Regions from separate parts of the Pseudoalteromonas sp. S3431 genome, predicted to be linked through region 1. Evidence: predicted binding sites of a transcription regulator. Region 1 holds the regulator's gene; each other region holds the start of a gene.

Region 1 (10,868 bases):
GCTGCTGGTTATCGCCATCAGGTACGATGAGAGCAACAAATATATCAACAGGGCGATTATCTATTGCATCAAAATTAATAGGTGTTTCGCTTACTAATACGAGTGCTAAAGGCTCTTCTGCGCCGCTCATTCGCCCATGAGGGATTGCAATGCCTCTTCCTATACCAGTGCTTCCCAGTTTTTCTCTATTCATTAAGGCGCTGAGAATATCTTGTTGAGAAAGATATGGGAGCTTGTCATGAGCAAGTTGACTGATGAACTCTAAAATTCTTTTTTTACTATTAAAAAGGACCGCAGCTCTGCTGCAGTCCTGGCATATAAGTGAACTTAATTTCATAATATTAGTGTCGAGCAAGCTTCTCTTTGTGTTTAATAACTTGGCGATCGAGCTTGTCAATCAGCGAGTCAATGGCGGCGTACATATCTTGATGTTCAGTAGAGGCAAATAACTCAGCTCCACTTACATGAATCGTTGCCTCAGCTTTTTGGTTTAATTTTTCTATATCAAGAATGACATGAACATTATTAATATGATCTGAGTGTCTTTCTAGCTTCGCAAATTTGGTATTTACATAATCTCTTAATGAATCAGTTACTTCTACGTGACGACCAGTTAAGTTTAGTTGCATAAGCATTACCCTCTTTGTTTAGCGTCTTAAATCAAACTTTTTCGCTGATTTGACGGTGGAATAGCTAGAGATTCGCGATACTTTGCGATTGTACGTCTCGCTACTTTTATTCCTTGCTCAGCTAATATATCTGCAATTTTACTATCACTCAATGGTTTTGCTGAGTTTTCTGCTGCGATTAATTTTTTAATGAGAGCGCGTATTGCTGTTGATGAGCATTCGCCTCCATTTTCAGTACTTACATGGCTTGAGAAAAAATATTTAAGCTCAAAAATACCGCGAGGTGTATGCATATATTTTTGAGTTGTTACGCGTGAAATAGTTGATTCGTGCATTTCGACCATTTCTGCTACATCATTTAAAACCATTGGTTTCATGGCTTCGGGGCCATGCTCAAAAAAACCTTGTTGTTGCTTAACAATACAATTAGTTACTTTTAATAGTGTATCGTTTCTACTTTCTAAACTTTTAATAAACCATTTAGCTTCTTGTAGATGCGAGCGAATAAACTGGCTATCACCACTTGATTTAACGGTGCGTGACATTGCTGCATATTGGCTGTTGACTCTGATTTTAGGCATGCTATCTGGGTTTAGTTCAACAACCCAGCGACCTTTTATTTTTTTCACCGATACATCAGGAATTACATACTCAGATTCTTCTCTAACTATAGTATCCGCCGGTTTTGGGCTAAGAGTATGTATTAAAGTCATTATTTCTTTAAGCTCTTCTTCTTTGAGCTTTGTTTTTTTCATTAATGTACGATAGTCGCGAGCAGCTAATAGATCAATGTGCTCGGTTAAAATCATTTTTGTTTCATTAATATAGGGTGTTTCTTTATCGTATTGGTTCAGCTGAATACATAAGCATTCTTGTAAACTACGTGCTGCAATACCAACAGGGTCAAACAATTGAATTCGTTTTAAAACAGCTTCTATTTCGTCAAGTTCAACTTCGTTGTCTTCTTCGTTCTCTTGATTAAAACTTTCTAAAATTTCTTCGCAGCTCAGCGTTAAAATACCCGAATCATCGACGGCTTCAACAATCGCAATCGCAATCGCTTCATCGGTAGGACTAAAGGGAGTCAGTTGTAGTTGCCACATTAGGTATTCATGGAGCGTTTCAGTTGAGGAGCCTTGGTATATAGATTCATCTTCAGGCATTGGTCCTGATGATGACGCTGGGGCTGCGCTCATATATTCATCCCAACTAACATCCATAGCCATTTCATCACTTAGCGTATCTTTAGCAAGTGCTTCACCACTGTCTTGCTCATATTCGCTCGGAACATCATCAGCATTTGCGCTAACAGTGACATCGTCGTTATCTGCTTTTTGCTCGTTTTTACCAGTAGAATCTTCGGCGTAATCTTGCTCTTCAACCTCTAATAGGGGGTTGCTGTCGAGTGCTTCTTGTATTTCTTGCTGGAGATCCAATGTACTGAGTTGCAACAGGCGAATTGCTTGTTGCAGCTGTGGAGTCATTGTAAGTTGCTGGCCCATGCGCAGCTGTAATGATTGCCTCATGTATCTCTAACAATCCTTTTATGTTGTTATAATTAATACTAGCAGATGCTTAAAGACATGGCGTAAATGTTACAGCCTAAATTGCTCGCCTAAATAAACATCACGTACTGTTTTATCGTTTAATACGTGTTCTGGAGTGCCTGATGCAATTAACTCACCATGAGAAACTATGTAGGCTTTTTCGCAAACATCAAGAGTTTCTCTTACATTATGGTCGGTAATTAACACACCAATACCACGATTTTTAAGATGTTCTATTATTTTCTTTATATCTAACACTGAAATAGGGTCAACACCAGCAAAAGGCTCATCAAGCAATATAAATTTAGGATCAGCGGCTAGTGCTCGCGCTATTTCAACTCGGCGACGCTCGCCTCCTGATAATGCCATACCTTGGCTATCACGAATGTGCTGAATACTAAATTCATCTAATAAATTGTTAAGTGTGTCTTCTCTTGCTTGCTTATTTAGCTCTTTACGTGTTTCTAAAATAGCCATTAAATTTTGATAAACAGTAAGCTTTCTAAAAATTGATGATTCTTGGGGTAAGTAACCAATGCCTAATCTAGCACGACTATGCATAGGTAAAAGAGTAATATCGTTATCGTCGATAGAAATCTTGCCTTTATCACTAGGTACAAGGCCTACAATCATATAAAACGTTGTGGTTTTACCTGCACCATTAGGGCCAAGTAACCCGACTATGCTGCCAGCCTTTACTTCCAGACCTACATTTTTTACAACTTCACGGCCTTTATAACTTTTAGCTAATAGTTCTGCTTTTAATGTACTCATGGCTGACCTTTATCGTTTTTTTCTTTTTTAGTCTCAATAGGTACTAAAATAGTATGCACACGATCGGTTGAGTTTTCGTCTTTTTCAGCGCTAATTAATTGCTGTTGCATATCGTAAGTAATACTCTTGGCATTTATTTTTTGACCCGCTTGCGATACTTGTGCATCGCCAATAAGGGTTAAAAATCGTTTAGCTACATCATAACGAACTTCGTTTGCGCTGGCGCTCATTATAGTGCCATCAGTTTGTTTTTCTTCGAAATATGCAGGGCTACCAGTTGCAATTAGTAGCTGTTTATTATCGCCTAATTCATCACGTTTATGTACTTCTAAACGGTCGGCTGTAATACGGCGGTTGCCGTGAATAATCTCAACATTTTTTTCAAAAATTCCGACGTTTTCTTTTAATTGGCCTTCTTGTTTGTCGGCACTTATTGATATTTGATTCGCTGCAGGTTGAATCGCTTGTTCAGCAGCGCTAAGGTTGAAAGCTAGTATAAGTGTCGGAATAATAAGTATTTTTGAAATTTTATTGGTCATAATATATAGTTCGCGTATGGTTAATAAGTTTTATCACTTCAGTTTTTAAATCGGCTTCAAGGCCTTTACCGGTGATCTTTAAATTGGGTCCCGTAACAATAACGGGTTGCTCTGAACGCATCGTGAGTAGTTTTATATCTACTTGAATATTATCCGCATTAATCTTGTCTATCATTGCATTATCAGTAAGATTCTTGGCAACCACGTTACCTTCTAAAATTAATTGTTTTCCTTCATATAACGTTGCTTCGTCTGCATTTATTCGCCATGTTTGTTTTTCGTTATATAAGGTGAAAATGGGCTTTTCAAAAAAGGTAAAGCCTAGCTGTTGATATAATTCCATTTTAGCAGCTGTAACTTTATGATTAATTTTACCATTTTCATCATAGGCCGTTTGTTTTAGCTCAATAGCAATATAATCAGGCTTAGCGATAACTTCAGCTTCAACCTGAGCTGTCATATTTGTTTGTGCAAAATAAGGGTACCAAAGCCAAACCATACAGCTGATGAATAAAACGCTTAAAATTATGCGCGCTGTATTCATGAACTAGTACCTTTGCTAGTAAGTGGTTTGTCGTTCTCTAGCATAAGTAAGTCGGTTAGTTCTCTCACTGCGCCAAAACCACCCAGCATCTGTGTCGTGTAATGTGATAAACGCTTGATTAGTGGGTGAGCATCGTTAACTGCAACGGCAAACCCGACTAATTCCATTACTGGCATATCGGGGCCATCATCACCAATATAGGCAATTTGATCATCACTTAGGTGAAGCTTGTTTTTTAGCTCTTCGTAAGCAATAAGCTTGTTTTCTTGACCTTGATAAATATGTTGTACTGTTAAACTGGTCATACGTTGTTGCACTATCTGCGAATGGCGACCAGTAATAACAGCCACTTCAAAGCCACTGTTTATAAGCGCTTTAATGCCAAAACCATCTTTTGTATTAAATGCTTTGAGCTCTTCACCTTGATTGCCAAGATAAATTCGGCCATCAGAAAATACACCATCAATATCGCATATAAGTAGTTTTACTTTTTTAGCACGTGCTTTTGCATCAGCACTCAGCGGTTGATAGAGTTCTTCAAATTGCATTTATAATACTCCTGCTTTTAATAAGTCTTGCATATTTAGTGCGCCAATAGGCTGGTTTTGCTCATTAACAACAATCAAGCCATTTATACGTTTGTGTTCCATTATATTAAGCGCTTCAGCAGCTAAAATATCTTGTGTAGCTGTTGTGCATGACCTAGTCATAACAAGGTCTATTTGTGTTGTATGAATATCTAGTCTTTGCTCTAAAATACGGCGTAAATCACCGTCGGTAAATAATCCCACTAGCTGATTACTTTTATCAACAATGGCTGTCATACCAAGGCCTTTGGCTGACATTTCAATAAGTGCATCTTTTACGGTTTGTGAAACGCTAATAATAGGTGTATTTGCGCCGCTGTGCATAACATCTTTTAAGGTTAGTAATAATCGTTTGCCTAAACTGCCCCCAGGGTGAGAAAGCGCAAAATCATCGGCGGTAAAACCACGAGCTTCTAACAGAGCCACTGCCATCGCATCGCCCATAGCAAGAGTCGCTGTAGTGCTCGCCGTTGGTGCTAACCCTAAAGAGCATGCTTCTTTTTCTACTTTAATGCATACATGTACATTTGCATGTGTTGCCATGGTCGATTTAGTATTGCCTGTCATGGCGATTATTTTTGCGCCAAGGCGTTTTAAAACAGGGATAATATTTAAAACTTCACTCGTCTCACCTGAGTTTGAAATAAGCATGACAACATCGTTTTTGGTGATCATTCCTAAATCGCCATGGCTAGCTTCGCCTGGGTGTACAAAAAAGGCAGGGCTTCCTGTACTTGCAAGTGTTGCTGCAATTTTATTACCTATATGGCCTGATTTACCCATGCCAATAACAATAATTCGACCTTCGCAGTCAAACATTAATTGGCATGCTTGATGAAAGTTTTCATCTACATATTGCGCTATGTCATTAAGTGCTTGGCGTTCAATATTGAGAACACGAAGACCCTGTTCGATAAAGTTCAGCGTCGTCATTATTTACCCTACTTGACTAAAAATATACCCTTGGTAGCCCAAAAATGCGATAAGCAATAAGCCACCTTCCACTCTATTGATGCGTTGGGTGCCTCTAAAGTTCAATGACATGATGATAAGAGCAAATGTTGCACCAATCATAATGAGTATATCTCGACTCGCTACTGACGGATCGATAATGGATGGATTAATAATACCTGCGAGCGGTAACACAGCCAATATATTAAAAATGTTTGAACCAACAATATTGCCTAGAGCTAAATCATCTTCATTTTTTAATACACCGGCAATTGAAGCTGCAAGCTCCGGTAAGCTCGTGCCAATGGCAATAATAGTTAAGCCAATGACTAGATCGCTTAGGCCAAAGTATTTAGCTATGTCGACTGCGGAACCAATTAAAAAATGTGAGCTAACAGGGAGTAGAACCATGCCAATAACTAACCAAAATACCGCTTTTTTAGTTGGTACATCGTTAGGTACGTCGTCACAGGCTTCGGTTATAAATGGGTCATCTTGGTTTTTTGCGCGCAGTGAAATAATAATCAAACCGCCTATAAACACGATAAAGCCAATAAGTAAGGCGATACCTTCGGCTAATGAAAAATAATTGTCTGAAAAAATATACCAGGTAGCGAATGATATCAGCAAGACCAGTGGCATTTCGCGTTTTAATGTACTTGAAGATACAGACAGAGGTCTAAATAACGCTGTAATACCTAACACAAGTAGAATGTTTGTTATGTTTGAACCGACAGCGTTACCAACTGCAGTATCTGTTTTATTTGCGAGCGCTGCAGAAGCGGAAACCATCATCTCTGGGGCTGACGAACCCATTGCCACAACAGTTAAGCCTACAATTAGGGTTGGTACGCCAAAGTTTTTTGCAAGTGCCGCTGCGCCATAAACAAACCTGTCTGCACTCCAAACAAGAGCCGCAAAACCAAGAATTAAAATAACAAACGAGGTAACCATTATATTAAGCCAGTTATTCAAAATACAGATGGCGCGAATAGTAACAAAAGCAAAGGTGAAAGTATAAATAAAAGAGTCAGGTCAACTCTAATTACAATAACTTGTTGAATAATATTTTAAGGCGCTTATATCAGCACCTTAAGCTGCAGTTAAGCCGTTATAAACGAGTCTTATACTCCTTTTTGCAAGTGTATTACAAAATCTTACGAATTGTTTTTTCCATCTTGGTTAAAAAAGCTTTAAAATAGGTGCACTAGTGAATATTGTTATGGAGAGCGACTTGTCGCAATCAATAGTAGAAGTCAAGGATGTTAGCTTTTCGAGAGGCGATAGAAGCATATATAAAAATATGAGCTTTAGCGTTCCTAAAGGTAAAATCACTGCGATTATGGGGCCAAGCGGAATTGGTAAAACGACCATGTTGCGTTTAATTGGCGGTCAACTTAAGCCTGACTCCGGTGATATTTTATTTGAAGGTGGTAGTATCCCAAATATGTCGCGCAAAGAACTCTACGAAGCGCGAACTAAAATGAGTATGCTTTTTCAAAGTGGTGCGTTGTTTACTGATATGTCGGTATTCGATAATATAGCGTTCCCAATTAGGGAGCACACTGAGTTGAGTGAAGACCTAATTCGGTTGGTTGTGCTAATGAAATTGCAAGCTGTTGGGCTACGCGGAGCGAAAGATTTAATGCCTTCTGAATTATCGGGAGGTATGGCTAGGCGCGCAGCTCTGGCACGTGCTATTGCGCTCGACCCTGAACTTATAATGTACGATGAACCATTTGCAGGCCAAGATCCTATTTCTATGGGGGTGTTGGTTAAATTAATTAAGTCACTCAACGAAGTGCTTGGTTTATCTTCTTTAATTGTAACCCATGATGTTAACGAGGTAATGAGTATTGCTGACCACGTTATTATTATCGCTGATCAGGGTGTAATTGGTTGTGGAACACCTGACGAAATGCGCAATCATGAGTCTCCTTTAGTGCAACAGTTTTTAAAAGGTTTGTCTGATGGTCCCGTGCCTTTTCATTTTCCAGCTCAAACATATGCAGATGAGTTGCTTGGAGAAAAAGCATAATGTTGGATTTATTTCAAAAATTAGGGCATAAGACGCTAGGTCGTTTTGCGGCTCTGGGTCGCTCAACTTATATGCTTTTTGGCGCACTTGTAAATGTACCTAACTTTAAAAAGGGTACACCTCTACTTATTCGTCAGCTCTACATGGTGGGTTCGCAATCTTTGCTCATTATTATGGTGTCAGGTTTATTTATCGGTATGGTCTTGGCATTACAAGGTTATACGGTATTAGTTGGATATGGTGCAGAGGATAGTTTAGGGCCATTAGTGGCATTAAGTTTATTACGAGAACTCGGGCCTGTTGTTACAGCGTTATTATTTGCAGGGCGAGCGGGCAGTGCGCTTACTGCAGAAATAGGCTTAATGAAAGCAACAGAACAGTTATCATCATTAGAAATGATGGCAATTGATCCACTAAAACGAATTATTGCACCGCGCTTTTGGGCAGGCTTTATAAGTATGCCGTTACTAGCGGTGATATTTTCAGCAGTGGCAATTATTGGTGCTCATTTAGTTGGAGTTGATTGGCTTGGTGTTGATACGGGTAGTTTTTGGTCAATTATGCAATCACAAGTATCGTTTCAGCAAGACATACTAAACGGTATTATTAAGAGCTTTGTATTCGCCATTGTGGTGACTTGGATAGCACTTTATAAAGGGTATGACTGTGTGCCGACCTCTGAAGGGATCAGTAAAGCAACCACCGAAACGGTTGTTCATTCGTCATTGGCGGTTTTAGGGTTTGACTTTATTTTGACAGCGGTAATGTTTACCAGCTAATAGGGTATAGATAATGAATTCACGGAAATTAGAAATTTTAGTTGGTTTTTTTGTGGCGTTAGGAATTTTAGCGTTTGCTATGCTTGCGCTTAAAGTCGCCAATTCAGGTATTAGCGGCTCAGGCGAGACGTACACACTTAATGCTAAATTTGAAAACATAGGGTCATTAAAGGCACGTGCACCAGTAAAAGTGGGCGGAGTCGTTATTGGTCGAGTAGAGTCAATTTATGTTCATCCACAGGAGTTCTTGCCAGTGGTTAATATGACCATTGATGCACAGTATTTATGTCGTTTTTCAGACACGAGCTCAATTTCAATTTTAACATCGGGTATTTTAGGTGAGCAGTATCTAGGTATCCACCCTGTTATTTCTCCTAATTCAGCAGAGCAACGCTGTTTAGGTCAAGTCGTAACCGAAAATAAGCAAGACGAAGCAATTGATGATTTATTTGGTGTAGACAGTAAAGCGTTAGGTGACGGTGATTCAATTACTGATACTAAGTCTGCCATTGTACTTGAAGAGTTAATTGGGCAGTTTTTATTCAACCAAGGTAGTGAGTAATTATTATGTTGAAAAAGTTTCTAGCTATTGTAGCAATTAGCACAATGACGCTAACTCAAAGCGTAAGTGCTGCAGATGTTAAACTAAATGATCCAAACAAAATGGTGCGTCAAGTAGCGGACAATACGTTTGCACGTATCAAAAAAGATCAGCCATTAATCATTAAAAATCAAGAGCATCTTCGTGTCATTGTTGAAGAAGAATTAATGCCTTATATTGACTACAAATATGCAGCACTTCGCGTGTTAGGTAGTGAAGTATCTAAAGTACGGGCAATTACAGATGAAGCTGAAAAAGCCCAAGCGATTAAAGATATTCAGCGCTTTATTGGTGTATTTAGAGAATATTTAGTTGCCACTTACGCTGGTGTATTTACACAATATACAAATCAAAAAGTTGAGTTTGGTGCTGAGCAACCATTTAAAGGTAAAGATGTCGTTGTTGTTAAAACTAAAATTCTTGAAGATGGCAAACCTGATATCAGAATAGACTTTAAAGTTCGTGAAGATCGCGATGGTGAATGGCGAGCTTACGATATGATTGCTGAAGGTATTAGTTTATTAGACGCCAAACAAAGCGAACTACAAGGTATTTTACGTCAGCAAGGTATTGACAATGTAAGCAACCTTTTAGAGCAAAAGAGTAAGTTACCTGTTCAATTTAGAGGCAGTAGCTCGAATGATTAAATTGGCAATTAGCCATGTTGATGAACAGCAGTTTCGAGTAAGTGGTGAACTTACTCGAAATTCCATTAGTAATGAACGGCTTTTGAACGATAAGTTAATAACTAAGCATAAAACCACTTATTTTGACCTTAGTGAGGTATCAAGGGTTGACACAGCGGGCTTAGCTTGGTTAATTCACTCTTTTGCAGAATTTAAGCAGCAAGGCATTCGTCTTGAATTGCAAAATCCACCTGAACAATTGCAAAATTTAATGCAGTTGGGTCAAGTTACAACCCTATTTGAGTGAGAGTTATGGAAACTAGCCAAGTCGAAACATTATTACGCGATGAACTTCAATTAGCTGAAGTGCATGTAAAAGCTAATGGTAGTCATTATGAAGTAATTGCAGTTGGTGAATGCTTTGACGGTTTAAGCCGTGTTAAAAAGCAACAGCTAGTTTATGGTCCGTTGATGAATACAATTTCAGATGGCACAATTCACGCAGTTTCTATTCGCGCTTTCACTCCAACAGAGTGGAAACGTGAACAAAAATTTATTTTACCGCAATAAGTAAGGCCTCCTAAATGGATCAATTTGTAATTCAAGGTGGCACTTCACTTGCTGGTGAAGTTACTATTTCTGGTGCTAAAAATGCAGCGCTTCCTATTTTGTTTGCTGCTTTACTTGCTGATGGTAAAAGTACATTTACTAATGTTCCACGTTTACGTGACATTGTTACCACCGAAGCACTATTAAAAACTTTAGGTGCAGATGTTAATTGGCAAGGCGACACACTTATTATTGATGGCGCAACGGTAAATCAGACGCTTGCCCCTTACGAGCTCGTTAAACAAATGCGTGCTTCTGTGCTTGCACTAGGCCCTTTAGTGGCACGCTTTGGTGAAGCTCAGGTTTCATTACCAGGTGGTTGTGCTATTGGTGCTCGTCCTGTTGATATCCATATTCAAGGTTTAGAGCGCTTAGGCGCACAAATAAGCGTTGAAAATGGTTATATTAATGCAAAGGTAAATGGTCGCTTAAAAGGCGCTGAAATCTTTATGGAGATGGTTAGTGTTGGTGCTACTGAAAATTTACTGATGGCAGCAGCGCTTGCTGATGGAAAAACCATACTTGATAATGCCGCGCGTGAGCCTGAAATTATCGATTTAGCTAATTGTTTAATTGCAATGGGGGCTAAAATTACTGGAGCAGGTACTAGCCGTATCGAAGTAGAAGGTGTTGAGCGCTTGGCG
Region 2 (10,868 bases), on a different contig from region 1:
ATTAGGTGTACGCAGAACCACGCTAGTTGAAAAAATGAAAAAGTATAACCTTTCAAGAGATTAGTTTTTGAACGCCTGCAAGCAGCGCGTCTACAAAACAACCTCAAAAACTTTGGTGGTAGACGTCTAGCTTGCTCACGTGAAAAGCGAAGCTTTTAATTATTTAAACACCCATCCAAAAAACTACGTTTTTGAACGCCTGTAAGCAGCGCGTCTACAAAGCAACCTCAAATCAAAACTTTGGCGTAGACGCTGAGCTTGCTCGCGTGAAAAGCGAAGCTTTTAATTACCTACCTATTTACCTGCTTACTCACCACTAAAAGCCTTAATAATTTCTTCTTTTCTAAAACAGTCATTACTGTGATCGTTAACCATACCGCAGGCTTGCATGTGTGCATAGACTGTTGTTGGGCCTAAAAACTTAAATCCTCGCTTTTTTAAGTCTTTAGCAAATGCAGTTGATTGTTCAGTTATAGCAGGGTAGTCCTCAATATTATTCACGTGACTAACAAGCGGCTTATTACTCACAAATTGCCATTGATAGTTGCTAAAGCTACCAAACTCTTTTTGAATATCGATAAAACATTTTGCGTTATTAACAGTTGCTGCAATTTTTAAACGGTTACGAACAATCTCTTTATTTAACATTAGACGCTCAATGTCATCTGATGTAAATTCAGCTACTTTTTTTACATCAAAATTAGCAAATGCCTTTTTATAACCTTGGCGTTTTTTTAATATGGTGTACCAACTCAAACCCGCCTGTGCTGATTCAAGAGTTATAAATTCGAATAGTTTTTGGTCATCATAAAGTGGCACCCCCCATTCTTCATCATGGTAAGTAACGTAGTCAGGTTTAGTCGTGTCTAGCCATGGACAACGGCATTCTATTTGCTCACTCATTATTATTCCTTAGCGTGCGTCATTTTTATGTCGCTTGTTTTTCTTATGTAACTTAATGATAAATATATAAATAAACTTTGGTACAAATTGTGCATTTAACTCTGTATCTACATTAGTTTGAGATTTGATTATGGCCCTTGCAAGCGTGCTAAAACCACAGTTTATTTCTGCAAATAAGTATAACCCATGTTTACTTCAAGAGGAGTACATTGGTGAGCTAAGTGATCTTCGTAAGCAGGCAAGTTGGCTTTCGCACTTGGTTGATACAATGCCCACTGGTGTTGTTGTACTTGATGGTAAAGGCATGGTTGCTAAAGCGAACCAAATTGCGATTGATATGCTTGGTGAACCACTTGAAGGTGAAAAGTGGTTTTATGTTATTCAGCGGTCTTTCAAACCACATCAAGATGATGGACACGAAGTATCATTAAAAGACGGGCGTTTAATTAAGCTCGATATCACCGCTTTGGCTCCAGAGCCGGGACAACTTATTTTAATGACGGACTTAACTGAGACGCGACGTTTACAAAAACGTGTTGCACATATGCAGCGATTAAGTGCGCTGGGTAAAATGGTGGCGTCTCTTGCGCATCAAGTACGCACGCCTCTATCTGCAGCAATGCTTTATGCTGCTAACTTAGGCTCAAAGCGCTTGCCAGAAGCATCTCGCGATAATTTCCAAACTAAATTGATGTCACGATTAAAAGATTTAGAAACGCAGGTTAATGACATGCTGTTATTTGCTAAAAGCGGTGAGCAGCAAGTCGTTGAACAAGTCTCTATGCAGCAATTATTAACAGAAGTGAAAACCGGTGCTGATGCCATGGTCGCACTTAATGAAAGCGAGCTGGATGTAAGTCTTCCTGAACCAGATATTGTAATAGTGGGGAATAAGACAGCGCTAGCCAGTGCTGTTCAAAACCTTATTCACAATAGCATTCAAGTGATTGGTTCTGGGGCTAAAGTGCATTTGAGTGCCGCGACTGATTTACAAGATCACGACTTTGTGCGTATTAGTGTAAGCGATAATGGTCCCGGTATTGATTTAAGTCAGGCTGATAAAATGTTTGAACCCTTTTTTACTACAAAAAGCCAAGGCACTGGTCTAGGGCTTGCTGTTGTAAGTTCGGTGGTTAATGCGCATCAAGGACGTGTTGACGTTAGTAACAATGCTCATGGTGGAGCTTGTTTTAGTTTACTGTTGCCAATACGCGCGACATCTAAATTAGAGGAATCATTATGAGTAATATTATTTTAGTCGTAGAAGATGATGCGGGGCTCCGTGAAGCTTTAATTGATACGCTGGAGATGTCAGGTATTGAATGCGTTTCAGCTAATAGCGCAGAGCAAGCGATGTTATTGCTTAAAAAAGAGCAATTTTCATTAGTCGTAAGTGATGTGCAAATGGGAACCATGAGCGGTTTGGACTTACTGCGAAGTATTAAATTAAATTATCCCGATTTACCTGTATTGATGATGACGGCCTATGCCACGATTGATGATGCTGTTGAAGCTATGCGTTTAGGTGCTATTGATTATATGGCTAAACCATTTGCACCTGAAGTGCTGCTAAATATGGTGAGTCGCTATTTGCCTGAAAAAGCGAGAGAGACAGATGGCCCTATTGTTGCCGACCCAAGTAGCATTCAATTACTCGAACTTGCAAGTAAAGTTGCACGCTCTGATGCGAGTGTAATGGTGCTCGGGCCTAGTGGTTCAGGTAAAGAAGTGCTCGCGCGTTATATTCACGATAAATCGAGTCGATGCAATGAACCCTTTGTTGCTATAAATTGTGCTGCGATCCCTGAAAATATGCTTGAGGCCACTTTATTTGGTTACGAAAAAGGGGCGTTTACAGGTGCTATTCAAGCATGCCCTGGTAAATTTGAACAAGCGCAAGGCGGAACAATTTTACTAGATGAAATCACTGAAATGGATTTAGGATTACAGGCAAAGCTACTACGAGTGCTACAAGAGCGGGAAGTAGAGCGTTTAGGTGCTCGTAAGACAATCCAACTAGATGTTCGTGTATTAGCAACGAGTAATCGTGACTTAAAAGAAGCGGTCGCTAAGAACCAATTTAGAGAGGACTTATATTACCGACTTAATGTTTTTCCATTAATGTGGCGACCTCTTTGCCAGCGCCCTGGTGATATAATTATACTCGCAAAGCATTTAATAGAACGCCATATAAATAAAAGTAAAGAGCCTATGGCCTACTTAGATAAAGCAGCAGAGCAAAAACTACTTGCTCATGCATGGCCTGGTAATGTTCGTGAACTGGATAACGTAATTCAGCGAGCACTGATACTACGAAGTGGTAATACAATAAATGAACATGCTATTTTTATCGAAAACTTAGTAGCAAGCGATTTTGTAATTACACCAACAGAAGTATTGGAAACAGCAACGTCAAACGAAGCTATAAATAGCTTAAGCACGGCATATTACGATGAAAAAATGCCTATGGTTGGTGAGCCAAAGCAAGATTTACTTGCGGTTGACACCGGGAGCTATAAAGATGAACTTAAAGACAAAGAGCATAGTATTATTTTAGAAACATTAGCTCGCTGTCAAGGTAAGCGCAAAGATGTAGCAGAAACATTAGGTATTAGCCCTCGAACATTACGTTATAAGCTAGCGCAAATGCGCGATTTAGGTATTTCACTTCCTGCATAATCCCTCTAAGCCCCAAATTTAATTAATTTAATTTGGGGTTGTCAAAACTCTGACTCACAAGCTGACTGTAACCAATTGTTTTAATTGTGTTTTTAGTTGGCATGGTTTGTGCTTTATTATCTTTATAAGCTTAACTGCATTGTCAGAGAAAAATTATGAAAATTCAAAATAGCGCTGTCTTTCAAGAAATGCAATCAATGGCCCTTGAAGCTGGCCGTAATAATCAAATTAATAAATTGCCAACTCAAGTGCAGTCTACTTCTACTGCACAATTTGGCGATATGCTAAGTAATGCGCTAAATACAGTGCATGAGTTACAACAAGATACAGGCCAAAAAGTAAAAGCAGTTGAAATGGGTGACCGAAGTGTATCGCTTGCTGAGGCGATGATTGCTTCTCAGAAATCTTCGGTTGCATTTGAAGCTACAGTACAGGTTCGTAATAAACTTGTAGAAGCTTACAAAGAAATCATGAACATGCCTGTTTAACTAGGTAGTGGAGAATTATCGTGGCGCAATCTAACCAATCTACAGACCTTGCACTTGCTAGTGGTGATATCGACCAAAGTGATAGTGATGATCAACAAGAACAGAAATCAGGCTATTTAAGTGCTTTAAATGGTACTGATGTATTACGCCAAGTGACACTGGTTATAGCTCTGGCTATTTGTTTGGCTATTGCCATTTTTATCATTATTTGGGCACGTCAGCCAGATATGCGCCCATTGGGTAAAATGCAAACAGAAGAGTTAATTCAAACCCTCGATTTTTTAGATGCACAAAAGATAGAATATCAACTTGATGGTAATGTCGTATCGGTTGATGAAAGTGAATATCAAAATATAAAATTATTAATGACTCGCGAAGGGTTAGACCAAGGACCTACTTCGGGATCAGATATTATCATGCAAGATATGGGGTTTGGGGTTAGTCAGCGTCTTGAACGTGAGCGCCTCAAACATGGTAGAGAGCAGCAATTAGCACGTACTATAGAAGAGCTTAATAATATTACTCGTGCGAAAGTATTGCTTGCTATACCAAAAGAGAACGTATTTGCGCGCAGAGAGAAAAAGCCATCTGCCACCGTTGTGCTAACACTTAAACGTGGACGCTCTCTTAATGGTGAAGAGATAGACTCTGTTGTTGATATGATTGCTTCAGCAGTACAAGGCTTAGAGCCAGGTAGGGTGACTGTTACAGATCAAAATGGTCGCTTATTAAATTCAGGTTCGCAAAGCTCATTAGCAGCACGTTCTCGTAAAGAGTACGACTTAGAACGTAAACGAGAACAAGAATATTTAGAAAAAATAGACAGCATTTTAATACCTGTCGTAGGGCTTGCAAATTATACAGCCCAAGTTGATTTAAGTATGGACTTTAGTGCGATAGAAGAAACACAAAAACGCTACAATCCAGATTTACCTGCAGTGAGAAGTGAAACCACATTTGAAGAAAATAACATAGGCGGTTTAGCCGTTGGTATTCCAGGTGCGCTTACGAATCAGCCTCCACTAAACTCGAATATTCCAGAAGTAGCAGGACAAGGTGGTGCAGGAACAGGCACTTCGCCAACTCGTAATCACAAAGAATCTACGCGAAACTATGAGCTTGATACTACTATTTCGCATAAACGCCAGCAAACGGGGGTAATACGCAGAATAAGTGTATCGGTTGCTGTTGATTATATTCCAAAAGTGGATGAAAACGGCGAAACGACCATGACACCACGATCAGTGGAGGCATTGTCAAATATTCGTCGTTTATTACAAGGCGGTGTCGGGTTTGATATGCAGCGTGGCGATGCACTTGAAGTGGTAACAGTGCCATTTGTGCGTGAAACGACAGGTTTAGACCTTGAAGTCCCAATGTGGGAGCAAGATTGGTTTGTGAAGTATGTGCGTCTGGGTCTAGGTGCCTTAGTAATTATTGTTCTTATTATGGCCGTTGTTAAACCAATGCTTAAACGTCTAATTTACCCAGATAATACCTTGGAAGAGTATGATGAAGATGCATTGAGTTCAGGGGTTGATATTGGTGACAGTACACTTGATATGCTAAATAAAGACTTTGATTCTGCTTCAATTGGCTTCTCTAGCGATGGTACACTACAGTTACCAGACCTACATGGTGACGAGGACTTATTAAAAGCAATTCGTGCCCTTGTAGCTAACGAACCAGAACTATCATCACAAGTAGTGAAAGCGTGGTTAACAGAAGATGACTGATCAAGAACAAAAACAACTGCCAACAGCATTTGATGTTGATAAGCTCGATGGTGTAGATAAAGCGGCTATATTACTTTTGAGTTTATCAGAAGAAGATGCGGCGCAAATACTCAAGCATTTAGAACCTAAACAGGTACAAAAAGTGGGTATGGCAATGGCGGGCTTAGATGACTTGTCTCAAGCTAAAATAAGTGCCGTGCATAATTTGTTTATTGAACAAATTCAGAGTTTTAGTACGATAGGCTTCCAATCTGAAGATTTTATCAAAAAAGCACTTACAGCTGCATTGGGTGAAGATAAAGCAGCCAGCCTTATTGACCAAATTGTTATGGGATCAGGCGCTAAGGGACTTGATTCTCTTAAGTGGATGGACTCTAAGCAGGTAGCGAATATTATTCGTAATGAGCATCCGCAAATTCAAACTATTGTTTTATCTTATTTAGAGCCAGAGCAGTCTGCTGAAATATTGGCACAGTTTCCTGAAAAAGTACGTTTAGATTTAACTATGCGTATTGCTAATCTTGAAGAAGTGCAACCTGCGGCATTGCAAGAGCTCAATGAGATTATGGAAAAACAATTTGCAGGTCAAGCGGGTGCGCAAGCAGCTAAAATGGGCGGTTTAAAAGCTGCAGCTGATATTATGAACTACCTTGATACAAATGTAGAAGGGCAGTTAATGGACTCTATTCGTGAGCACGATGAAGAGATGTCACAGCAAATTCAAGACTTAATGTTCGTATTTGAAAACTTAATGGATGTTGAAGACCGTGGCATTCAAGCAATTTTGCGTGAAGTACAACAAGATGTACTTATGAAAGCGATTAAAGGCACAGACGATGCTCTTAAAGAGAAAATATTAGGTAACATGTCTAAACGTGCAGCAGAAATGCTTGCTGATGATTTAGAAGCAATGGCACCTGTAAGAATTAGTGAAGTTGAAGCTGCGCAAAAAGAAATTTTATCAACTGCACGTCGTTTATCTGATTCTGGCGAGATTCAGCTAGGTGGCGGTGGTGGTGAGGAGTTCCTGTAAAGCATGAGTAAGTTAAAAGGTCGTCCACTCAATGCAGAAGAAGCAGATGAATTATTAAGAAACTGGTCAGTGCCCAATATGGCTCCGGACGAAAGAAGTTTTGGAGATCGTTCAACTGCTTTTGGCACACCACTTTCGGATTTATACAAAAAAGAAATGGCCGAAGAGGTACCTGTAGAGGAACCTCAGGAACCTGAATTACCTTCTATTACTATGGCTGAACTTGAGCGAATTCGACAAGATGCTTATGAAGAAGGTCTTAAACAAGGGCATGAGCAAGGTTATATTGATGGTTTTGATAAAGGCGTTACAGAGGGAAAAGAGGCCGGTTATAAAGAGGGGCTTGAACTAGGTAAAACTCAAGGTCATGAGGACGTAAAACCATTAATTGAAGAACAACTCACGGGTTTGCGTAGCATATTAGATAATTTAACTACTCCTTTGAATAAAGTGGATGAACAAGTTGAAAAACAATTAGTCCAATTGACAGTAATGCTTGCTGAAGCAATAATTTATCAAGAAGTAAAAACCTCTCCTGATGTTATTTTACATACACTTAAACTAAGTATCGATTCGCTTAATGCTGAGCAAGAAAAGGTACGTATACATTTACACCCAGAAGATTTAGAACTCATAAAAAACAGCTATGGAGAACAAACCATCGCAGATAATAATTGGCAACTAATCGCTGAACCTACACTTGAACGTGGCGGTTGCGAGGTTAAAACAGCCCAATCCTCACTCGATATGACCTTGAAAACTCGCGTCAAAGAAACATTGGATAGTTTTTTGCATAATAGTGGTATCTAACTACTTTATTGGCATGTCATGTCTGAACAATGTGCATCTTTAAGCGAACGCTTATCTCAATATAAACAGCATATTAATACACCAGCCCTCGCGGTAGCGGGTATTTTAACACGTGTCGTAGGCCTCACACTTGAAGCAAAAGGTTTACGTGCGCCTGTTGGAAGCCAATGCAAAATAGAAACTATGAATGGTTTTGTTGATGCTGAAATAGTAGGTTTTAATGAGCAAACTCTTTACCTAATGCCTAATGATCATATTTCAGGAGTATTACCTGGTGCTCGAGTGATCCCTCAGGTCAATAACTTAGGTTTACCCGTTGGAATGAGTTTGTTAGGCCGCGTTGTTGATGGATTAGGTCGCCCACTTGATGGTCTTGGTAAAATAAATGCGGAACATTATTTAAAATTTGCACAAAATACTATAAACCCACTTTCTCGACGTCCGATAAGCCAGCCTATGGATGTGGGAGTGCGTGCTATAAATTCGGTCATTACTGTAGGTCAAGGCCAGCGCATGGGCTTGTTTGCAGGTTCTGGTGTCGGTAAGTCGGTGCTTTTAGGTATGATGACACGCGGCAGTGAGGCCGATGTTATTGTTGTTGGACTAGTAGGTGAACGTGGCCGAGAAGTAAAAGAATTTATTGAAGAGATTCTTGGTGTAGAAGGGAGAAAACGTTCAGTTGTTGTTGCTGCACCGGCTGATTCATCTCCTCTTATGCGTTTAAAAGGCTGTGAAAGTGCTGTAACAATTGCTGAGTATTTTCGTGATCAAGGTTTAAATGTATTGTTGCTACTAGATTCAGTTACTCGATATGCAATGGCACAACGTGAAATTGCACTTGCTGTTGGCGAGCCTCCAGCTACAAAAGGTTATCCGCCATCAGTGTTTGCTAAATTACCGGCGCTGGTGGAACGCGCCGGTAACGGCGGGGAAGGGCAGGGATCAATTACTGCTTTTTTCACAGTATTAAGTGAAGGTGATGATATGCAGGATCCCATTGCTGATGCTGCACGGGCTATTTTAGATGGTCATATTGTACTTTCCCGTGATTTAGCTGACAGTGGTCATTATCCGGCAATTGATATTGAAAAGTCGATTTCACGAGTGATGCCTCAAGTTGTCTCACAAAAGCATATGCAACAAGCTCGTGTGCTTAAGCAGGTATATTCTATGTATCAGCAAAATAAAGATATGATCACTTTAGGCGCTTATCAAAAAGGCACTGACCAAATGCTTGATCAAGCTATTAATATGATGCCCAGAGTTAATACTTTTTTACAACAAGGTATGCGTGATGTGATTAGTTACGATGATGGCTTACAAGGCTTAGCACAACTATTAGGACAAGCATAATGGCTAAGAATAAGCTGCATTTGTTGCTCAAACTTGAAAATGACAAAGAAGAAAACTTACGCATGAGTTACCTACAAGCAAATCAGAATTTGCAGGCCAATCAACAAAAATTACAAGGTCTGAATGATTTTCGAATGGAATACATGCAACAGTTACATGTAAAAGGCCAGTCAGGTTTATCAAGTGCAGGATTTAGTCAATATCATGCTTTTATAGCAAAAATAGAAGAAGCAATTCGCCAACAGGCGAGTACAGTTAATACGGCTAAGCAAGTAGTCAGTCAACGAAAAGCAATTTGGTTAAAGCAACAAATTAAAGCTAAAGCTGTTGCTAAGTTAATTGAAAACCAAAAATTAAAAGCAGATGTGCTTATTGCGAAAAGTGAGCAAAAAATGTTAGATGAGTTTTCATCCAACCAATTTTTTCAGCGTCGTAAAGTTTTATAAATTAGGCACGTAAATTGCTTTATTTAGGCAGTCTTTAATTTTTGGCAATATGCGGTGGCGTGTTGCCGCAATAATGTTAGGTGGTTTATGGTGATGAATGATATTTCTAGTTTGGTTGCGTCTGAGCAAGATTCTTATTTAGCCTCTAAAGACAATCGTTTAGCTAAAGATAAAGAAAGCAATGACACCGAGTTTCTAAATCAGTTACACAGTGCGCATAATTCAATTGAAGCGGCAAGTAAACGTAGCTCTTCAGGTGATGCGAAAGATTCGATTCGTGCCGCTGAGCCTAAACAGGCAAAAACTGATATTGTAGAAAATGAGCAAGAAAACCAAGATAATACTAATTTATCTGGAGATAGTATGCTGGCTCAAATTAACTCTGCACAAGCTATTGATATATCAGTTAAAAAACACTCTGAACAGAGTTCTGATACTATTGATACTGATTTAGATAAAACTAAATCCGCTGATAATATAATTTCAAGTGCATCACAAAACATCGGGCAAAAGGCCGCTGAACAAAAAAGTACTGAATCGCAAGCTACTGACAAAGGTACTAGCGATGCTGCAGCATTAAATAAAAGTAATATAAATAAAGGTTTTGCCGCAGAGAAGCTTGATGAGCAATTAAATCCAGTCGTTGATAAAAATGAACACGATAAAGAGGGGCCTATTATAGATAAACCAGGCGTCGCCAAACGTGTTGCTGCTGATGAATCACAAATTAAACCTGCCTTGGTAGACAACAAGCAAACGCCAAAAAGTGAGATCACGAATACTCAACGTGTAAGTAATGTGGATTCTCAAAGCAGTAACAGTGCTGCAGTTGAAACGTTGTTAAGTAAAGATGATAGTGCAATAAAGTTAGATAAAATATTGTCAAGTTTGACTCCTGAGCAGCGTGAACAATTAATTACTCAATCTCAAACCGTAAATAAATCAACTAACAATGATAATATTGCGGCTTTAAAACAAATGCTTAATGCGTTTGTGACTGAAAATAATAAACCACAAGCTTTAGTACCTAAACAATCTTTTAATGCAGAAATTAGCGCGTTAACGACGACTGAAAAACAAGCGTTATTGTCTCAGTTAACAACTTATATTAAAACCGAACAGCCACAAGGTGCTCAGTTAACTTATCTCAAAGAAGCGGTAAGTGTGCTTGAAACATCAATCAATTTAGAACAACCAAAGAATAAAATAACTACTTTTGTTGCAGGTGAAACTCCAAATACTGTTTACAATTCGCAGAAGCAGAGTGTGAAATCGACAATAAATGAAAATAGTATTCCGCCAGACCAATTAGCTGAGGCGGACGATGATTTGATAAAACAACTAGACACGATTCAAAAAGATGGTTCTAAAATCAATAATGCAGAACAGCTAACCCCGCGTTCTATGCAGCTATTTACAC
Region 3 (10,868 bases), on a different contig from region 1:
GCGATGAGTACGCAAAAAAAGTAGCAGTCGTTTTACAAGAAACTCCGTCGCAATTTAACTTAAGTGTATTTGACGTTATTGCGCTTGGGCTAACGCCTCATAAATCGCTATTTAGCTCAGTAACTAACATTGATAAACAAAAAATCACCCAAGCTATCAACACTGTAGGGTTGGCAGATCATAGCGATCAAAGCTTTGAGTCACTTTCGGGTGGTGAAAAGCAGCGTGCCTTGATAGCCCGCGCCATAGTCCAGCAACCTCAACTGTTAATAATGGACGAACCAACTAGCCATTTAGATGTTAAATATCAAATACAGGTAATGGAGCTTGCTAAATCGTTGGGTGTAACGGTGTTTGCATCGTTTCATGATTTAAACTTAGCCTCTGCAATGTGCGATGAACTAGTGGTTATTAAAAACGGTGAAATTACACATACAGGCGCGCCAAGTGAGGTATTAACCGAAAACATGCTAGGCGACGTTTTTGGTGTCTGCGCTCAAGTAAATAACCACCCGCAAATATCGAAGTCGGGAAATAGCATTCCTCATATTACTTACTTTTATGGCTACAAATAACATGAGCACTGTTAATACTCGCCAATCACTAGCGCTATTTATAAGTGCTTCAGCTGCTTTATTTAGCTTATTTGCAGCACTTAGTTTTGGCGCAGCAGATACCTCACTTCAAGACGTACTTAATAGTTTTTTACTCTTAAATGATGCGTCTTTTAATATGCGTATTATTTTTGAACTAAGAATGCCACGCACATTACTCGCCTTTTTAGCTGGCTCTGGTTTAGCAATTTCGGGGCTTATTTTACAAACGGTAACGCGTAACCCTTTAGCCGATCCTTACTTGTTTGGTATATCGTCGGGTGCCTCATTTGGCGTGGTATTACTTATGGCGCTAGCAGGCGTTAGCGCAGGTTTTATGTTATCGGCAGCAGCATTGCTGGGTAGCTTACTCGCCATGAGTTTATTAATACTTATTGCAGGTAGGCAGCAAAGTGCACAGGTAGAATCAATGTTATTAGCAGGCGTCGCTCTATCGTTTTTATTTAGTGCATTTACCAGCTTGTTGCTTTATTGGAGCGACCCTCAGGCAGTAGCCGCTATTTTATTTTGGACACTGGGCAGCTTTGCGCGTGCGCAGTGGGCTACGCTTTGGTTGCCTTTGTTGGTAATTACATTGTGTACGTTTGTAATGTTGAGCTTTAGAAGGCAACTCAATGCTATGTTACTTGGCGATGAAAGCGCAATTACATTAGGTGTTAGGGTCCAGCGCTTTAGAATACTTATGCTGGTTTTGAGCTCATTAATTACCGCTGTGCTGGTGGCTATGTGTGGTGGTATTGGGTTTGTAGGATTAATGGTGCCGCACATTGTGCGCTTTTTTATCTCCCAAGGCACTATAGCGGGATTGCTAGTAACCAGCTTAGTGGGCGGTACATTTATGGTGTGGGTTGATGTACTTTCGCGCTCCTTGCTAAAAAACCAAGAGCTGCCCGTTGGTGTTATAACCGCTGCTATTGGTAGTGTGTTCTTTTTAAGTTTATTGTTTTTTAGAAAGCGAAGGGTGTAATTCCATGAAAACCTTAATGGTGCAAGGCACTACATCAGATGCTGGTAAAAGTACCCTAGTTGCAGCCCTTTGCAGGGTATTTGCTAAGCGAGGGGTAAAGGTTGCGCCTTTTAAACCACAAAATATGGCACTTAATAGCGCAGTAACAAAAGATGGTGGCGAAATTGGTCGTGCGCAAGCTTTGCAAGCAATAGCAGCTAAAGTAGAGCCCGAAATAGACTTTAATCCTATTTTACTTAAACCTAATAGCGACACGGGCGCACAAGTAATTATTCACGGAAAAGCCATTAGCAATATGGAAGCGGGCAAATATCACGACTATAAAAAAGTGGCGATGGATGCAGTAATTACCTCACATAACCGCTTAGCTAAGCGTTTTGATTTACTCCTTGTTGAAGGGGCAGGGAGCCCTGCTGAAATAAACCTGCGTGAAAACGATATTGCCAATATGGGTTACGCCGAAGAGGTAGATTGCCCTGTCATTATTATTGCCGATATTGATAAAGGTGGTGTGTTTGCACATTTGGTAGGTACACTTGCGTTGTTAAGCGAGTCAGAACAAGCGCGCGTAAAAGGCTTTGTTATAAACCGCTTTAGAGGCGATATAGGTTTGCTGCAAGGTGGGCTTGATTGGCTTGAAGAATATACAAACAAACCCGTACTTGGCGTATTACCTTATTTGCACGACCTTGCGCTTGATGCTGAAGACGCCGTCGCAATTGATAATAACGTAACCAACGCTACAATTAATATTGCAGTGCTACTTGTTCCACACATTAGTAACCACACCGATTTTGATGCACTGCGTTTGCACCCAAACATTAATATAAATTATGTGCGCCATAGGCAAACGATCCCAGACGTTGATCTGATAATTCTCCCAGGTAGTAAAAATGTGCTGGGCGATTTAAACTTTTTGAAAAATGAAGGCTGGGACACTCAAATTAAGCGCCACTTACGCTATGGTGGTAAAGTACTTGGTATTTGTGGTGGCATGCAAATGCTGGGCAATACGCTCAATGATCCCGAGGGTATTGAGTCATCATTAAAGCAAGTAAATGGGCTTGCTCTGTGCGATTTTGAAACCACGCTAACAACACAAAAAGTATTAACTAAAATAACCGCTACACTACTTTTAAATAACCAACAAACACTCTGTAGTGGTTACGAAATACATGCAGGAATTAGCCAAGGTGCAGCGCTTAATAAGCCATTTTTAATCTTTGATGAAAGCCACCCACGTGGTTTTATGTTCGATGGCTTTATTAGCGATGATAACGCCATTGCGGGTACGTATTTACATGGCTTATTTGATGAAGCCGATGCTACATCGCAAATTTTAAAATGGGTAAAACCAAGCGCGTCAATTAACCCAATTAGTATTGCCGCTCACCGTGAGCAGCAGTTAGAACGATTAGCAACCATGTGCGAAACGCATTTAAACATACAGCAAATTATCTCGATTTATGAAGGGCACAATAATGACTGAACAAAACAACGATAAGCATAAGCAGCGTCAACAAAAAGTAAAAGAACAAGTGGATGCACGTGTTGCGGCAGCGCAAGATGTAAAAGGTATTTTTCAGGTAATCACCGGTAACGGTAAAGGCAAATCAACCTCGGGCTTTGGCGTTGTAGCACGCTGCGTTGGGCATGGTAAAAAAGCAGCTGTTTGCCAATATATTAAAGGTACGTGGGAGTGTGGCGAGCGTAATTTATTACAAGGTGCAGGCGTTGAGTTTGTTGTAATGAACACCGGTTTTACCTGGGATACGCAAAATAAAGAAGCCGATACCGCAGCTGCCCAAGCAACATGGCAAGAGTCAAAACGTATGCTTGCTGATAGCAGTATTGATTTAGTATTACTCGATGAGCTTACGTATATGGTGACATACGGCTACGTAGATTTAGATGAAGTAGTAACAGCGCTTAATAACCGCCCGCCAATGCAGTCAGTTATTATTACAGGGCGTGCAGCACACCGCACTTTAACCGACCTTGCCGATACAGTAAGTGAAGTGCGTAATGTAAAACATGCATTCGACTCAGGTATAAAAGCGCTAGAAGGGTTTGATTACTAATGCTTAAAGCGTTTTTTATTGGGCTACTGCTTTTTAGTGTATCGGGCAGTGCACTTGCAGAGCAGGCTAATGATTCTAAAAAGCTGAGAATAATCGCGCTTGCACCGCACATTGTCGAAAACCTATTTGCCATAGGAGCTGGCGATAATATTGTGGGCACGGTTGATTACGCCGACTACCCAGGTGAAGCCCAAAGTATTGAGCGCATAGGGGGTTATTACGGCATCTCGCTTGAAAAAGTATTGGCGCTTAAACCCGACTTAGTTATTGCGTGGAAAAGCGGAAATCAAAGCGAAGATTTAGCCCAAATAGAGCGTTTAGGTATAAAAGTATATTTGAGTAATCCCACCACAATCGCTGGTGTAGCCGACGAGTTACTTACTTTTGGTGAATTTACAGGGAATATTGAGCAAAGCCAGCAAGCGGCAAATGCATTTAAACAAAAGCTAAACGCGATTATTAAAAGCCAGCAAGATAAAAAAAATATTACCGGATTTTATCAGTTATGGGCTGAGCCCATGATGACAGTAAGTAAAAATACATGGATAAGCCAACTGATTGAAACATGCCATGTAAGTAATGTATTTGCACAGAGCGTTACAGATTACCCGCAAATTAGTATCGAAAATGTTATTGTTACTAAGCCACAAGTTATTATTATCCCTGATGAAAAATCAAAAACGCCACAGCCGGTTGTTAATTGGCAAAAGTGGCCAGAAGTACCTGCTGTTAAAAATGATCAATTTATTAGCGTAAATGCCGATTTATTACATCGTTTTACTGTGCGCATGCTAGATGGACTTGCGGATATGTGTGATAAAATAGACGTATCACGTAAACAGATTAAGAGTACACAATGAGCTATTGGGCTACATTTTTAGAAAGTGAATTACAGCAACCTTACATGCAGCAAACGTTAGAGTATGTGGCTAATCGCCGCAATGAAGGTATTGCTGTTTACCCGCCTGAAGCTCAAGTATTTAGTGCTTTTGATGCCACCGCACTTAATGACATACGCGTTGTAATTTTAGGACAAGACCCATACCACGGAGAAGGGCAAGCGCATGGCTTGTGTTTTTCGGTATTGCCTGATGTAAAAAAGCTGCCGCCGTCGCTTAAAAATATGTACAAAGAGTTAGCTACCGATATCAGCGATTTTATTATTCCTGAACATGGTTACCTGCAAAGCTGGGCAGATCAGGGCGTGTTTTTACTCAATACAGTATTGACCGTTGAACAAGGGCAAGCGCATTCACATAAGCATTTAGGATGGGAGCAATTTACCGATAATGTAATTGCGCATATTAATAAGCACTGCGAAGGTGTGGTATTTATTTTATGGGGGGCACATGCACAAAAAAAAGGGAAAGGCATAGATAGTGCACGCCATCATGTTTTAAAAGGGCCACACCCATCGCCGCTTTCGGCGCATAGAGGCTTTTTTGGCTGTCAGCATTTCTCACAAACGAATGAGCTATTGCAAGCCCAAAGAGATAAGCCAATTAACTGGCAAATCTAATTTATTCCAAAGAACTCAAATTGTTTAAACCATTAAAAAAGGCTTCCAGATTCTGGAAGCCTTTTTGTTTAGTTGGGGCGTATTGAATTAAAAATCGAGCTCATCAATTGCAATACTGTCTGTAAAATAATCTAGTTCTTGTAGTTCTTTGCGTAGGCGCTGTTTGTCTTTTATTGCTTCTATTTCACGCCACTTCCTTTTTTTATTCTTTTGAGAGGTTTTTCTAGTTGTATCAGGACCTTCTAATATCTCTAATATATCGTTTAGGCTATCCATGAATTTCTCCTATTGATTTATGACCTCAAGAATACCTATACCACAGGCCTAGCTAAAATAGAACAAAAAAGTGACAGTTATGTTACGTAAGTGTGATTAATTGATGAAGGTTTATACGAGGATTATATGAAGTCGATATGAAGATTATATAGAGGGGTAGCGTATTTTAGGCATAAAAAAACGCCGCTATTGCGACGTTTTTAAAACACGATTATAGCAAATTACATTGCTTTAAAGCGCGCCTCTAGTTGTTCTTGTGCATCAGCAAAAGAGCGAATACCTTCAGCTAGTTTTTCAGTAGCCATAGCATCTTGGTTATGTAACCAACGGAACTGTGCTTCTGTTAATGGCTCTGGTTTTGGCTCTTGTGGAACATCGCTTTCAAGCAAATATTCTTGTGCGCCTTCAAGGTTGCCTAAATCTTCTAAAAGATTAGGGCTAATAGTTAGCTTGTCACAACCTGTAAGTGCAATAATTTCGCCTGTGTTACGGAAACTTGCACCCATCACAACTGTTTTGTAGTCATGGCGTTTGTAAAATTCAAAAATGCTGCGTACAGACTGAACACCTGGATCTTGTAGCGGATCGGTTGGTTTTTCCATACCGTTAGCAACGTGCCAATCTAAAATACGGCCAACAAATGGCGAAATTAGAAATACGTTTGCATCGGCACACGCGCGGGCTTGGGCATCGCTAAATAATAAAGTAAGGTTACATTTAGTCCCTTCTTTTTCTAGCTGCTCAGCGGCTTTAATACCTTCCCATGTAGACGCTACTTTAATTAAAATTTTGTCTTTGCTTACACCTTCTTTTTCGTAAAGGCTAAGTAGGGTATGTGCTTTATCAATCGTAGCTTGCGTATTAAACGAAAGGCGTGCATCTACTTCAGTAGAAATATAACCAGGTACAATAGCGCTAATTTCTTTACCAAGTAATACGGCAAAGTAATCGCATGCTAGTTCAAGTTGTATAGCAGGCTCTTGCTCGGTTTCTTTTGCGTAGCTCCAAGCTTTATCTAGGTAAGGCTTATATGCTTCAATCTCGCTCGCTTTTAATAAAAGCGACGGGTTTGTAGTTGCATCTTCTGGTTGATGCTTTTTAATAGCTTCAATATCACCAGTGTCGGCTACGATAGATGAATGTTGTTTTAGCCTTTGTAGAGCTGAAGTCATTTGCTTTCCTCATTCCAAGCAAGTTAAAAGAAAAATCTAATCACTCTTAATATATACAATCCATACTGCAACAGTGTGACAATGCTTGATAGGTCTTATGTCCTGATCAATAAAAAAACGGTAATGCATGGGTTATTAAGAGAGGATTTATTTAAACAAAACGTGCTTTTCGTTTCATTTAATGTTGAAATTGACACTAAATAAATTACAAGTCAATAGCTAACTATGATCACTGTTATTTCACCTGCAAAAAATCTTGATTACGAAACGCCACCCGCAACAGACAAGTTCACTCAGCCTGAATTACTAGAGCACAGCGAAGAGCTCATGAAAGTATGCCGTGAACTAACACCAGCGCAAATTGGCAGTTTAATGAAAATTAGCGATAAGCTATCTGGGCTTAACGCAGCACGCTTTAGTGAGTGGACACAGCCGTTTACACAAAGTAATGCTAAACAAGCCGTGCTTGCCTTTAATGGTGATGTATACGGCGGTTTAGATGCAAGCACGCTTAAAGCTAGCGAGCTTGATTACGCACAAAACCATTTACGTATCCTTTCTGGCTTATACGGCTTATTAAAACCACTTGATTTAATGCAAGCTTATCGCCTTGAAATGGGCACCAAGCTTGAAAACTCGCGTGGCAAAAACTTATACGAGTTTTGGGGCAGCGTAATAGCGAACAAACTAAACGAAGTATTAAAAGCACAAGACGCGCAATACTTAGTTAACCTTGCTTCAAACGAATACTTTAAAGCGGTAGATAAAAAAGCATTAAATGCACAAATTATTACCCCACACTTTAAAGACTGTAAAAACGGTCAATACAAGGTAATTAGCTTTTACGCTAAAAAAGCACGCGGTATGATGGCGCGCTACATTATCGAAAATAAAGTAACGCAATTAAGCCAACTTAAAGAGTTTACTGTGGCGGGTTATTACTTTAGCCCTGAGGCAACGGTTAAAGAGCTTGAGCCGGTATTTATGCGCGACGAACAAAATTAGGTCATAAGCTTAAATAAACAATTAAAAAGCCATGCACCGCATGGCTTTTTTGATACTGGCGCTATATTTGCAACTATATCTAATATTAATGAGATTATTAATTAAATAGGTGCAAACAAAATGATCAGTATTCCGTCAGTTGGCGAAGCCGAAAAGCTAATAGAGGAAAAGCTCGGAGGGTGGTTTGATGTTGTAATAAGCCATATCCCTAATTTTATAGTGGCAATTGTTATTGCTATTGTTTTTTCAATTTTGGCGCGCTTTGCTGGCAAACTGGTGAAAAACGTACTGCGCCGCTCTCTCGACTCAACACAAATTGCCGATTTAATGGCCTCAATTTTTAAAGTTATTGTGTTGTGCATAGGTTTATTTATAGCGCTCGATTTTGTTGGCCTAAAAGGCACCGTTACTTCGCTACTTGCTGGTGCGGGTATTGTGGGTTTGGCCATTGGTTTTGCGTTTCAAGACATGACCGAAAACCTAATTGCAGGTATAGCAATGGGTGTACGCAAGCCATTTAAAACAGGTGATGTAATAGAAACCGATGATGTGTTTGGTTCAATACATTCAATAAACCTACGTAACACGCTAATAGAGAGCTTTTACGGGCAACTAATACTTGTACCAAACAAAGTCTTATTTAGAAATGTACTCAAAAATTACACCACGCTAGGTATAAGACGTATAGAAGTACCCGTAGGTATTTCGTATGGCGACGACATAGAAAAAGCATCTCAAGTTATTACCGATAAAATAAATGAATTTGACTTTGTAATACGTAAAGACGAAACCGCCGTATACGCTGAAGGTTTTGGCGACAGCAGCATTAACTTACTGGTATGGTTTTGGATTAAATACCCAGGTGAGCCTGATTTTATGACGGTGCGCCACAAAGGGGTTGTTGCCGTTAAGCAGGCACTAGACGAAGCTGACATTAGCATTCCATTCCCAATTCGTACTTTAGATTTTGGTATTAAAGGCGGCGAAAAACTCGATGCCATGATAAGCGATAAAATAAGCCCGCAGTCATCAAATAAAGACAGTAGCGACGGTACTGACTCTAGCCAAAGTGAGTAATTTAGTTAAAACTCATTAGGCAAAAGCATTGGGAAATAGTTACTTACCAACAGCGCATTTTTACAGAGTAAAAATGCGCTTTTTTTTATAAACGGATTATTAGCTAAAAGTTTAAATATCTAGTTTGTGTTTCTTGAATATCAATTCTGATTAGTTGCGTTTGGCCATGGGAGTATTAACAAGTAAGATTAGTGTTTACCCAACGATTTTTTTACTGCCTTGCCGCACACTCTGAAATAACGCTCTCATCTATTTCAATAACTAAATAAATCATCCTTTTTAAGCCCGTTAGGTCGGCTAAAGAATCTGTGTAAGCTTTTTCAGTATCAATTGGGTTAACTTAAGGGTTAAAAGAGCAAAGACAAACACGCTAGCGTCAATTCTAAATCTATCTTCTTAAGTATAAGTGTGAGCTATCGTTTTAGGGGGAGGAATAATCGTATTGCTTAGGCTTTATTTTATCTTCTTCACAGCTGCAAAATTTGCCTTAAAACAGAATATAAAAAAGCGCAGCTTGTGTTGGAGTAACAAGCCGCGCTTATGAATTAGTTATACAAATAGGTTTTGTGGTGCGTATTAAATAACGCTAATTTTGTTACGAATGATTTTAACCCCATCTATATTTTCTAGAAATTTTTGAGCTAGTGCGCGCTGAAAACCAGTTTGTGCTTCACCGTACAAATCTACTTCACCATTTTTTACCTGCACACGAATATCACTTAACGCAAGGTTAGGGTTAGTTCGTAGGGTGTTGGTGATAGTTTGTTGTAGGTTAGGTTGAGTGGCTACACTGCTTACTACTGCCATGTTGGTTGCTGCACTTACCTTTGTAGCGCAAGCTAATAAAAATAAACAACAAAATGATACTAAAGCGATAGTTAACTTGAAGCGGTTCATAACTTAATCCTTACATTACGGTGAATAGTGCAGCCACAAAATGGAAATTCCATCGGCTAGGTTATCTTTGTAGTTACAATTTCGGTGCCAATATTAACACTATGAAATATAAGGTGATTTTATTAAGTGGGAATTAAGGTGGGCAAAAATTACATTTAAATGAGTATGAGTTACATGCTTGGGTTACATATGTAACAGGTACAAACACTAGAGCCTGTAAGGCTTGCATTAAAAAAGCCGACAAAAGTCGGCTTAGAATAAAAATATGTTAGGTTACTTTTTCTTTTTAACCTTGGCCTTTTTCTTGGCTTTCATTTTTACTGGATCTTTACGCTTTTTAGCCGGTGGCTTAGCTTCTTTATGCTGTGGCTCAACACCTCTAATTACACGACGTTTTAGTTTTTGCTCAACGTAGCGCTCTACTTTATACAAAATACCAATATCGTGTGCTTCAACTAGTGATATTGCTATGCCTTTTTTACCAGCACGGCCAGTACGACCAATACGGTGTACATATACGTCGGCAGTGCGCGGCATATCAAAGTTAATAACGTGACTGATGTCAGATACGTCAATACCACGTGCAGCTACGTCGGTAGCAACTAATATGCTTGTTTTACCACTGTGGAAGTTTTCCATGGCTTTCATACGTTTGTCTTGTGGCATTTCGCCGCGTAACCACGCTGCTTTTACATCATTAGTTGTAAGTTCACCAATCAATGTTTCTAAGCGTTCGCGAGTTTTAACAAACACAATTGCTTTAGTCACGTCAGGATTTTTTAGCGTGTTAACTAACAATTCAAGCTTATGATGGTAATCGTCGGCTAAATGTACCCACTGATGAATTTTTGCTTTTTCTTTACGTGACGATTCGGCTTCTAATAGAGCTGGGTCGTTTAATGTTTTTTCAGCAAACCTTTCTACGCTGTCACCTTCAAGTGTTGCTGAGAATAAAAAACATTGGCGACGATTTTTAGCTTCGTCACAAATACGGCTCATTTCTTTTTTGAAACCCATATCTAACATGCGATCTGCTTCATCAATAATAAGCATTTCTACATGTTCAGCATGAAAGTTTTCGGTTTCTAGGTATTCCATTAATCGACCTGGTGTGGCGATTAAAATATCGTTATTTTTTTCGAAAATTTCTTTATGCGTGCCGTAGTTAATACCGCCTGTTACTACACCAATTTTTAGGTGTGTGCGTTTAGCTAGCAGTTCACATTGTTCATGAATTTGATAAGCCAACTCACGAGTCGG

The links. Region 1 encodes sigma-54, which starts transcription at its own class of promoters, with help from an activator protein. Its sites were predicted from a motif close to GTTGGCACGNNNNTNGNNT; they were not measured.
Region 2: the regulator sigma-54 is predicted to act here: its motif matches at 3,678-3,696, upstream of fliE (flagellar hook-basal body complex protein FliE).
Region 3: the regulator sigma-54 is predicted to act here: its motif matches at 9,682-9,700, upstream of DO88_RS04135 (BON domain-containing protein).

The regions. Positions count from the first base shown of each region.
Region 1 is NZ_JJNY01000044.1:43,595-54,462, reverse strand. Features, by position in the region: gene ptsN (PTS IIA-like nitrogen regulatory protein PtsN) at 1-337, opposite strand, end outside; gene hpf (ribosome hibernation promoting factor) at 342-629, opposite strand; gene DO88_RS08090 (RNA polymerase factor sigma-54) at 656-2,155, opposite strand; gene lptB (LPS export ABC transporter ATP-binding protein) at 2,225-2,950, opposite strand; gene lptA (lipopolysaccharide transport periplasmic protein LptA) at 2,947-3,489, opposite strand; gene lptC (LPS export ABC transporter periplasmic protein LptC) at 3,479-4,033, opposite strand; gene kdsC (3-deoxy-manno-octulosonate-8-phosphatase KdsC) at 4,030-4,581, opposite strand; gene DO88_RS08115 (KpsF/GutQ family sugar-phosphate isomerase) at 4,582-5,553, opposite strand; gene DO88_RS08120 (calcium/sodium antiporter) at 5,557-6,525, opposite strand; gene DO88_RS08125 (ATP-binding cassette domain-containing protein) at 6,794-7,609, shown strand; gene mlaE (lipid asymmetry maintenance ABC transporter permease subunit MlaE) at 7,609-8,388, shown strand; gene mlaD (outer membrane lipid asymmetry maintenance protein MlaD) at 8,402-8,950, shown strand; gene DO88_RS08140 (MlaC/ttg2D family ABC transporter substrate-binding protein) at 8,956-9,636, shown strand; gene DO88_RS08145 (STAS domain-containing protein) at 9,629-9,922, shown strand; gene DO88_RS08150 (BolA family protein) at 9,928-10,185, shown strand; gene murA (UDP-N-acetylglucosamine 1-carboxyvinyltransferase) at 10,200-10,868, shown strand, end outside.
Region 2 is NZ_JJNY01000049.1:30,725-41,592, reverse strand. Features, by position in the region: gene DO88_RS06575 (sigma-54 dependent transcriptional regulator) at 1-64, shown strand, start outside; gene DO88_RS06580 (DNA-3-methyladenine glycosylase I) at 307-903, opposite strand; gene DO88_RS06585 (sensor histidine kinase) at 1,034-2,146, shown strand; gene DO88_RS06590 (sigma-54-dependent transcriptional regulator) at 2,143-3,582, shown strand; gene fliE (flagellar hook-basal body complex protein FliE) at 3,738-4,070, shown strand; gene fliF (flagellar basal-body MS-ring/collar protein FliF) at 4,091-5,806, shown strand; gene fliG (flagellar motor switch protein FliG) at 5,799-6,839, shown strand; gene fliH (flagellar assembly protein FliH) at 6,843-7,649, shown strand; gene fliI (flagellar protein export ATPase FliI) at 7,668-9,002, shown strand; gene fliJ (flagellar export protein FliJ) at 9,002-9,448, shown strand; gene DO88_RS06625 (flagellar hook-length control protein FliK) at 9,542-10,868, shown strand, end outside.
Region 3 is NZ_JJNY01000064.1:310-11,177, forward strand. Features, by position in the region: gene DO88_RS04185 (ABC transporter ATP-binding protein) at 1-575, shown strand, start outside; gene DO88_RS04180 (FecCD family ABC transporter permease) at 577-1,581, shown strand; gene DO88_RS04175 (cobyric acid synthase) at 1,586-3,070, shown strand; gene cobO (cob(I)yrinic acid a,c-diamide adenosyltransferase) at 3,063-3,662, shown strand; gene DO88_RS04165 (cobalamin-binding protein) at 3,662-4,522, shown strand; gene ung (uracil-DNA glycosylase) at 4,519-5,181, shown strand; gene DO88_RS04155 (DUF3545 family protein) at 5,269-5,457, opposite strand; gene tal (transaldolase) at 5,679-6,629, opposite strand; gene yaaA (peroxide stress protein YaaA) at 6,855-7,634, shown strand; gene DO88_RS04140 (mechanosensitive ion channel family protein) at 7,755-8,711, shown strand; gene DO88_RS04135 (BON domain-containing protein) at 9,288-9,608, opposite strand; gene srmB (ATP-dependent RNA helicase SrmB) at 9,882-10,868, opposite strand, start outside.